3 regions of the Exiguobacterium sp. Leaf187 genome follow, and region 2 is predicted to be linked to each of the others. Evidence: riboswitches for the same ligand, from Rfam matches in the RefSeq annotation. Region 2 holds a riboswitch; each other region holds the start of a gene.
What was found. Region 2 has a riboswitch for lysine ahead of ASF99_RS01120 (aspartate kinase). Riboswitches for the same ligand answer to the same signal wherever they lie in the genome.
Positions count from the first base shown of each region.

Region 1: it holds a riboswitch for lysine, as region 2 does, so the genes downstream of both, ASF99_RS14945 (Na+/H+ antiporter NhaC family protein) here and ASF99_RS01120 (aspartate kinase) in region 2, are expected to answer to the same signal.
Region 3: it holds a riboswitch for lysine, as region 2 does, so the genes downstream of both, ASF99_RS15540 (amino acid permease) here and ASF99_RS01120 (aspartate kinase) in region 2, are expected to answer to the same signal.

Region 1 covers NZ_LMPR01000011.1:176,148-179,433, forward strand. The annotation lists gene ASF99_RS14930 (heme oxygenase) at 1-279, shown strand, start outside; gene ASF99_RS14935 (uracil-DNA glycosylase family protein) at 404-1,141, shown strand; lysine riboswitch at 1,234-1,412, shown strand; gene ASF99_RS14945 (Na+/H+ antiporter NhaC family protein) at 1,523-3,106, shown strand.
Region 2 covers NZ_LMPR01000004.1:43,849-47,134, reverse strand. The annotation lists gene ASF99_RS01125 (aspartate-semialdehyde dehydrogenase) at 1-503, opposite strand, end outside; gene ASF99_RS01120 (aspartate kinase) at 517-1,716, opposite strand; lysine riboswitch at 1,829-2,006, opposite strand; gene argH (argininosuccinate lyase) at 2,077-3,286, opposite strand, start outside.
Region 3 covers NZ_LMPR01000012.1:41,805-45,090, reverse strand. The annotation lists gene ASF99_RS15540 (amino acid permease) at 1-1,293, opposite strand, end outside; lysine riboswitch at 1,425-1,613, opposite strand; gene ASF99_RS15535 (MarR family winged helix-turn-helix transcriptional regulator) at 1,779-2,234, shown strand; gene ASF99_RS15530 (diguanylate cyclase) at 2,371-3,286, shown strand, end outside.

The sequences.
Region 1 (3,286 bases), on a different contig from region 2:
GCTGCAGCTCTCGCTCCTCGTTTTACGCGTCCAAGTGGACTTGATACGATGGACGGATTCATCCGCGTCGAGGTCTTATTGACGCAAAACATCGAAGAACATGATGAAATGAACGTCAACATGTATTGGGAAGACATGAAGAGTTTTCAAGCATGGCGGGAGAGTGACGATTTCAAAGCGTCACATAGTCGACCTGCGAGTAGTGAGGCAGGAGAATCGCCAATGCTCGGCAGCGAGATTCTGACATATGAAGTTGCTTCGGTCAAAGAACGCGCATGATGCACGAAAAGGACTCGTCTCGAGTCCTTTTTTATATACCTATACACAAATAGTGAAAGGGTGTAATTGTCTCAAATGGTATTATTTGTTATTATAGTGCCAATACAGAGAGAGAGGGTTCTTCATGAATTCATTAACTATATTTGAACAAGCCATTCGTAGCTTACCTGATGATCGTACGTTACGACGTGATGAATTATGGACGGACGATTTTTTATTGCAACAGGAGAACGAGCTGACCGTCTATTACTCTCCGATTGGCGAATATGTCAATACTGAAGCAAAAGTCGTCATCATCGGGATCACACCAGGTTTTGAACAGATGCGAATCGCTTTCGAAGAAGCAACGGATGCCCTCCATCATGGGGCTTCACTAGAAGGGACGGCACGCATCGTCAAATATGCAGCCAGTTTTGCCGGAACGATGCGACGTAATCTCGTCCAGATGCTTGATACACTCGAGCTTCCAGCATTACTCGGAATTGAGACGGCTACTAGCTTATTCCATCAACATCAGAAATTATTGCATCCAACATCACTGTTAAAGCAACCCGTCTTTTATCGCGAAAAGAATTACTCGGGTCATCAACCGAAAATTAGTCGTAGTCCTTTATTGAGGCACTACGCGGAAGAACACTTCGTCGCTGAGATCAATCAGTTACAAAAACCAGCGTTATTAATTCCACTCGGTCGGGTCGTCGAGACGCAAGTCCGTGGATTGATTCAGGATGGACGAATCGAACAACATCAGCTTCTTTCCAACTTCCCCCATCCATCTGGCGCGAACGGTCATCGAAAAAAACAATTCGAAGAAAACCAAGCCTATTTGATGAAACAGCTCATTCAACATTTTGCCGAATGAGCAACTTTGTCTTAAATTATCAGAATATATGGTTGAATCTTTTTTGAAATACGTGATAAAGTGTCCATAAGAACAGAATATGACTATTCTATCGATGAGGTAGAGGCGCGATTTCAATCAGTACTTGGTCCGAGGATGACAACGAAGACGACTACAGGAAAGGTGACATCGCCGAAATGACAGTATGCGTCGAGCATACCGTCGTTGGTCGATTCGGGAAATACCCGATCGATTGCCATACATAACAGTTGTATGGAGCGCTCCAATTCGGCTAAGAAAGACGCATCCAGCGAGGGTGTCGGCTTTGTTGCCGGTGCCCTTGCTTTTTTTGTGCCGCGGGGTCTCATCTTTAAGCCATTTTTAAAGAGGAGGATATTTTTCATGGTCAACTATTCAGATTCCATTATTGCCCTTGTACCTGCTTTACTAGCTATCTTATTAGCCATCTTTACCCGAAAGGTCGTTCTTTCGTTAGGTGTCGGCATTCTCGTCGGTGCCCTGTTACTTCACCGTTTTAACCCGATCGATACGGTAACCTATCTCGGCAAGAATATCTTTAGCCTCTTTTGGGCGGATGGTGCCTTGAACGAGTGGAACGTTTTATTACTTGTTTTCTTGTTATTGCTCGGTGTCCTTTCCACATTAATTCAAACATCTGGTGGCGCTCGCGCCTTCGGTGAATGGGCTTCTACACACGTCAAGACAGCGCGTGGTGCACGCTTAGTCGCCTTCGGTCTCGGTATCTTGATTTTCATCGATGATTACTTCAACAGTCTCGCTGTCGGCAATGTCAGTCGTCCGCTAACGGATCGCCGTGGTGTCTCACGTGCGAAGCTTGCCTATTTGATTGACTCAACAGCTGCGCCTGTTTGTGTCATCAGTCCGCTTTCGAGTTGGGGCGCATTCATCATTTCCATCATCGCCGGTATCTTAACGACGCACTCGATTACGGATTACTCAGCGTTTAGTGCTTTCATGATGATCGTTCCAATGAACTTCTATGCGATTTTCGCGTTACTTTTAACACTTTACATCGCTTACTCTGGCGTCTCTGTCGGACCGATGAAACAGCATGAACGCCGCGCTGCGAATGGTGAACTTTTTGATGCGTCAAAAGGAACACCGATGGGGATGGCAAAAGAGGTCAACGAACATACGAACGGAAAAGTCCGGGATCTCGTCGTTCCGATCGTCGTTCTCGTCATTGCTACGATCAGTGCGTTACTCGGGACAGGTGCTCAGGCACTTGCAGCCGACAACCGTCCGTTTACTTTAATTGGAGCATTTGAGGCAACAGACGTCACACGCTCACTTGTCGCAGGTGTCGTCATCAGTTTAATCGTCGCTTTCTTGATGCTGATCGGACGAAAAATTCCGGGTCGCGATTACCGTGCAAGCATCGTCGCTGGTATGCGTTCGATGTGGCCAGCAGTCGTGATTCTATTATTTGCTTGGACGATCATCGCTGTTATTGGTGATATGAAAACAGGCGATTATCTCGCAAGCTTCATCAGCAACTCGATTTCTGCTTCGTACTTGCCGTTCTTATTATTCTTGATTGCCGGCTTGATGGCATTCTCGACAGGAACAAGTTGGGGCACATTCGGGATCATGTTGCCAATCGGTGCGGATCTCGTCATGGCTGTCGATGCCTCACTCTTATTACCGACGCTTGCTGCTGTTCTTGCTGGATCTGTCTTCGGTGACCATTGTTCACCGATTTCCGATACGACGATCCTCAGTTCGACAGGGGCTGGATCCCATCATATCGATCACGTTACGACACAGTTACCGTATGCGCTAGTCGGTGCCGTCACTGCGGCAGTAGGTTATTTAGTCATCGGTTTCACGGAGTCTTCGGTCTTCGGTTTCATCGGAGCTCTTGTCACATTCGTACTCTTCGTCGTCGTCTTGAACGTTCTCTCGAAAAAAGGCGAAACTGCTTCGGATTTACAAACGGATTGATGAAATGAAAAAGGGACTGACTCAAAAAAGAATGACGCGTCTTTTCACGCCCTTTCCTCAGGCGAGACACAAGCCTGTTTTCCTGCTTAAATGAAGCAGGAAAACGGATCTCATTCGTCTCTGACAGCGCATAAATGCGCTTTTCCTGTAGGAGTGGCGTGTGACGCGCCATTCTTTTTG
Region 2 (3,286 bases):
GCCAGATCCTCGATTCCTTTTTGACCAGAACCGGATACGGCCTGATACGTCGTATAGTTGACACGCTCGAATCCCAGTGACTGGAGCGGTGCTAAGGCGACGACGGATTGAATCGTCGAACAGTTCGGATTTGCGATCAAGCGGTCCGTCGCTTGAATCGCTTGTGGATTGACTTCTGGCACGACAAGCGGAATCGTCTCCTGCATCCGGAAAGCACTTGAATTATCAACGACGAGTGTTCCGTTTTCAGCTAGTAACGGGGCATATTGTTCACTGATCGTTCCGCCCGCCGCGAACAACGCGACGTCAATCTCGTCTTCCGTGATACTTGGTGTCAGTGCTTGGATCGTAATGGCTTCTTCCTTGAACTGTACCGTGTTCCCTGCTGAACGAGCAGAAGCGTAAGCGGACAGGCGGCTGACCGGGAAGTCCAGTTCGGCTAGTACTTGTAACATTTTTTGACCGACGGCGCCGGTTGCTCCAATGACTGCTACATGATACATCCTGTTTTCCTCCTTATAACTCGAACGCGTTTGCAATCGCTGCAACCGTCCGTTCAATGTCTGCTTGTGCAATCGTGTACGAGATGCTGATTTCTGATGTCGTGACTTGATAGAACGGGATGTTCTCTGCTCGGAAGATTGCGAACAACTTCGAAGCGACACCTGTTGCATCCCGCATCCCGATTCCGACGACAGATAATTTTGCGTGTTGATTATGGCGATCGACCTTGACTGTCGTGAAGCGATCCATGATGTCTTTCAATGCTTCATCGAGGAACTCTTCCTCATCGAGTGGACATGAGAACGATAAGAAAATGTCACTGTCGAACGTCGTTTGACTGATCATGTCGATGTTGACGTGGCGATTGGATAACAGTTCGAAGATATCGGCTACTGCTGCATTCGTTTGCGGTACGTGTTTGATTGATACCGTCAAGACGTTCTTCGTCACACTGACACTCGTCACCGCTTTTTGTTCCATTGTTTCCGTCGCTTCCATGATCCATGTTCCCCTTTTCGATTCAAGTGTTTTCCCGACGAAGATGTGTACGCCGTATTTTTTTCCTAGTTCGACACTCCGCATTTCCATGACCTTCGACCCGAGGGCGCTCATCTCCATCATCTCATCATATGAGATGTGCGGAATCGGTTGAGCAGCAGCATGGATTCGTGGATCAGCCGTATAGACACCGTCGACATCCGTGTAGATTTCACACCGTTTATCAAGGACTGCCGCAAGGGCAACAGCCGTTGTATCCGATCCACCACGTCCGAGCGTCGTGACATCACCGAGTTCGTTGACACCTTGGAATCCAGCGACGATGACGACATCGTATGTTTCGAGTTTTTGTCGTAACAGATTTCCATCAATCTGTTTGATCTTACTTTTCGTATGCAATCCCATCGTACTGATTCCCGCTTGAGCGCCTGTTTGCGATAACGCTTTGACGCCGAGTGAGTTGAGGGCGATGCTGAGTAATGAAATCGTCTGTTCTTCTCCGATGGCAAGCAGACGATCGAGTTCTCGGCGCTCGGGGCGATCTGTGATGGCTTGCGCCTGAGCAATCAAAGAATCTGTCATCTTGCCCATCGCTGAAACGACGACGACAAGTTTTTCACCTTCGGCTGCGCGACTCTTCAAATAATTCGCAATAGACTGAATCTGTTCGACAGTCGCAACCGAGCTTCCACCAAATTTAAGTACAGTTGTCACAATCCTATCTCCTTTGTCCCGATACAGAAAAAAACGACGGGCCGGTAGGAGCGTTCCTACGGCCCGTCGTTATCACGATCGGACAAACGAAGACAAAGTCATTCGTTCTTTTACGTAAGATAGCGCTCCGAAACATCGGTTTCGGCAGTACAACGGATCTTAACCGTTGTACCAGCAAACAAGAAGAAGCATCTTCTCGTTCACTTCGGCGGACTTCCCCTTTCACATCATTCGGCATGCTTGCCTTCAAGAATGATGCTACTCATGTCATCCGCGCCTCTATCTGTCGGTTGTTAGTTACAGTTATAGCAGACATCTTTTGTTAAATCCAGTCATTTGACTGTTTTTTTTCAAAATTCGTCAATTCGCAAGATGCTGTTTCGCGAGTTCGAGTTGCTCCGACACGGCAGCAAACCCTGTCCCGCCGTAGCTAGTCCGGCGTGCTACTGCTTGAACCGGATCGAGGAGCGGATAGACGTCTTCCGTGATATCCGGATGGAACGTTTGATACGTCTCGAGGTTCAAATCCTTCAGGAAACAACCGTTCTGCACACAGTAAAGGACGGCTTTGCCGACGATTTCATGCGCTTCCCGGAACGGTATGCCTTTCGTTACAAGGTAGTCAGCGAGTTCCGTTGCATTCGAGAAGTCTTGCATTGTCGCCTTCTTGAGCGCTTCGGTCTTAAACGTCGCAGATTCAATCATTCCAGTGAAGATTTGAACGGATTGGAGAACGGTATCTGCTGTATCGAAGACCCCTTCCTTATCCTCTTGCATGTCTTTATTGTAAGCGAGTGGTAATGCCTTCATCGTCGTCAAGAAGCCCATCAGGTTACCGTAGACGCGCCCCGTTTTTCCACGAATCAACTCAGCGAAATCAGGATTTTTCTTTTGTGGCATCATGCTCGATCCTGTTGAGAAGGCATCGGATAACTCGATAAAGCTAAATTCTTGCGACGCCCAGATGATGATTTCTTCACAAAAGCGCGAGAGATGCATCATGACGGTCGAAGCGATCCCGAGGTATTCGATGACGAAATCACGGTCCGAGACAGCATCAAGACTGTTTGGATAGACCGACTCAAAACCGAGCAACTCAGCAGACCGGAAACGATTGATCGGGAATGTCGTCCCCGCGAGCGCACCTGCCCCGAGCGGTGATTTCCGAATTCGTTTTTGATTATCCGTCAACCGTTCGACATCACGTTCGAACATCCAGAAATAAGCGAGCAAGTGATGCGCAAGCGAGATCGGTTGTGCCCGTTGCAAATGCGTATACCCTGGCATGACCGTCTCGATATGTTGCTCCGCTTGTTCCGTGATGACCGACTGGAGCTCGCGTAATGCCGTCGTCAACGCTTCAACATGTTGTTCCATCCATAGATGTAAATCCGTTGCGACCTGGTCATTTCGGCTCCGTGCCGTATGCAGTTTTCCTGCAACCGGACCAATCTGTTCCGTCAATAGACGCTCGAGATTCATGTGAATGTCTTCATCTGCTAGCGTATACACATGATCCGCTAACGTCGTTTCCAGTTGCTTCAGTCCTTGCTCGATTTGTGTCCACTCG
Region 3 (3,286 bases), on a different contig from region 2:
ACAAAGACCGAATGCGAACAGCGGACCGAATGGGAACGCTGGTGCCACATATGGTAAGTCTTTCAACGAGTGACCTTGTGCAAGGAATCCTTTACGGAAACGATAGTGACTGATTGCAATCCCGAGCCATGCGATGAATCCTGTCATACCGGAAGCATTGAGTAACCACAAGTAGACTTGTCCACCAAACATTGACGTCAAGAAACAGAGTGCACCGATTGCTCCTGTTGCGAGCAAAGCGTTACGCGGTACACCGTTTTTCGATACTTTCGCAAACAACTTCGGTGCATCTCCTTGGCGAGCAAGCGTATAAAGCATCCGAGTCGAAGCATACATACCTGAGTTTCCGGCAGATAGAACAGACGTCAAGATGACGGCGTTCATGAGTGCTGCTGAGAACGCAAGACCTGCTTTTTCAAAGACGAGCGTAAACGGACTAACCGCTACGTCCGTAATGTCATTCGAAACCAAGTTCGGACTCGTATACGGAATGAGCATTCCGATGACGAAAATCGCGAAGACGTAGAAAAGTAAGATACGCCAGAAAACTTGTTTGACTGCTTTAGGAACGTTCTTTTTCGGGTCTTCTGACTCACCCGCGGCAATCCCGACGAGCTCCGTTCCTTGGAAACTGAATCCAGCAACAAGAATGATTCCGATGACGGCAGGAATCCCACCGACGAACGGTGCATCGCCAAGAGCAAAGTTTTTAAAGCCAACCGGTGGCTCCGATGTAAAGACACCGAAAATCATCGCAACACCGACGACTAAAAAGACGATGACGGTAACGACTTTAATCATCGCAAACCAATACTCCGCTTCCCCGAATCCTTTAACGGAGAAGTAGTTCAAGCCGATCATGAGTAAGAGGAATAAGGCACTGAAATAAAATCCAGGAACATCCGGGAACCAGTACGTCATGACGATTTGTGCTGCGACGAGTTCAACTGCGATCGTGACTGCCCAGTTGTACCAGTAGTTCCAGCCGAGTGCAAAGCCGAATGATGGATCGACGAATTTTGTTCCATATGTCGAGAAGGATCCAGCGACCGGCATGTACGCTGCCATTTCACCAAGACTTGTCATTAGGAAGTAAACCATCAGACCAACGATTGCATACGATAGGAGCGCACCACCTGGTCCTGCTGCTGCGACGGAAGCACCGGACGCAATGAAGAGTCCTGTTCCGATCGCTCCACCGATGGCGATCATTGACATATGACGGGCTTGTAATCCACGTTTTAATCCTTCTGCTGTCGAATCTGTTGTTTGTTTCACATCTAGATTGTTCATTTCGTTCGCTTCTCTCTTTAATAAATTTTTGAGAGGACACTTTTTGAATGAAAAAACAAAAAGCGCCCTCATCTTCCAGATGGAAGATGAGAACGCAACATAATAAAATGGATGCGCCTCATTCTACCGTCGTGAAAGATAGCTCTCCACAAGTAGGTGATACCCGACTTGTGACAGTATTAGACCTATTTGATCTAATCCCAATCGATCATCTTCAAAGCGATGATTGATTTCGGCAATTCTTCCTTTCAGGTCACCTCATCTGTCGCTTGACGACATCCGTAACCGTACTCTTAAGAACTGCAACCTCCATCCCACTGGTTGAGTGAGAACTGAATTAAGTTAGTTATTACTACGCCATATTACACAAAACGCCACGAAATTGTCAATTGCCTTTTTCGAATCTGGGGTAGTCGATGGTAAAAATCCGATATGTTTAGTACACTAAATGGTAGAAGTCCACTGAGAGAAAGGATGCTGCTTGCATGCCACAGGAACGTGATTTGCTAACTTATCGACTCGAGGAACAAATGCGTGTCATTCTTCGTACCCTGCGACGTGAACTTAACCGGCTATTTGAAGGAACGGCGACCCGGAGTGAATTTTTCATCTTACGAAGCCTTTCAGAAAATGGTCCTCAGCGCCCGACGCTTCTTGCGGAACAATTTGAGCTCGCGACGAGTCAAGTCACTGCTTTGACGGATAAGCTGTATAAACAAGGATATGTCACACGGACACGCTCGACGGAAGATCGTCGTTCAATCGTCCTCGCTTTGACGGATGACGGAGAACGTGCATTTCGGGATCTCGAAATCGTCCGGAAAAACTATTTACAAGATCGCTTCGGTACATTGACGGAAGAAGAGCTGGAAACGATGATTCGTGTCTTTGATAAAATTTTACTGACGATGGATGAGGATTCTCTTACTTCATCTTCTTAAAAACGGTAGATCTTCTACCGTTTTTTATTTTTCATCTAAACATTTATGCCTGTCTAACCGTTATCTAGTTGAGTATACTGGAAGTATATATATGGAAATCTGTTAGTTGGGGAGCTGGGAGGATTTGTTGTCCATCATGAATCAATTCATCATTAACTTTTGTCTACTGTTTACAACGATTACTCTCTTGTTCTTACCGTTTCGGAATCAACCGCGTATTTCATTGAACTCCAAATGGAGCATTCGACTTATACTCGGAGCAGTCTCTGGTTTGATTGCGGTCTTATTGATGTTCAATGGGATTCAAATCGATGTCGCCCGTGTTGATTTACGTATCGTTCCCGTCGCGATTGCCATGCTGTTCGGTGGTTTCCCAAGCGCCATCGTTGCTGGTGCAATGATCATCGGGACACGTTACTTTTTAACACCAGTTGATCAAATGGAAGGATTTTATTTATCGACGTTGATCATCGTCTTGTTCATCACGACGATCGGGATCATTCGTCGATTCGTCCATGTCTCGATGCGTCATTTTCAGCTTATGGTGTTGGTCGGTATTCTCTATTCGTTACCCGCCATCTACGTCCTGACGCACAGCTGGTCGACATTCTTTAAAATCTCGATTGCGTACGTCTTCTTTAATTTATTAGCTGGCTTTGTCGCTTTTCGATTGCTGACGGAATTACGCCGTCACTTCGAAAACATCCAGTATCAGCAGAAACTCGCCATGACGGATGCTTTGACAGGGCTCGCCAATCGTCGTCGCCTGGATGACTCGCTTTCGCTTGTCGGCTCGACCGACCAAGGCTATTCGCTTGTACTCATCGATATCGATTTCTTCAAGCATGTCAATGATACATATGGTCATGATGCGGGCGATGATGTGTTACGCCAACTCGGCATGACTCTCGCTTCCTTGACCCGTCCAGACGACCTCGTCGGACGGTACGGTGGTGAAGAATTTTTAATCATCTTACCAAGTACTTCGGCGAAAGAAGCGCAAAAAATAGCAGAACTAGCTCGGTTGACGGTCGCACGTAACCTGTTCCCAA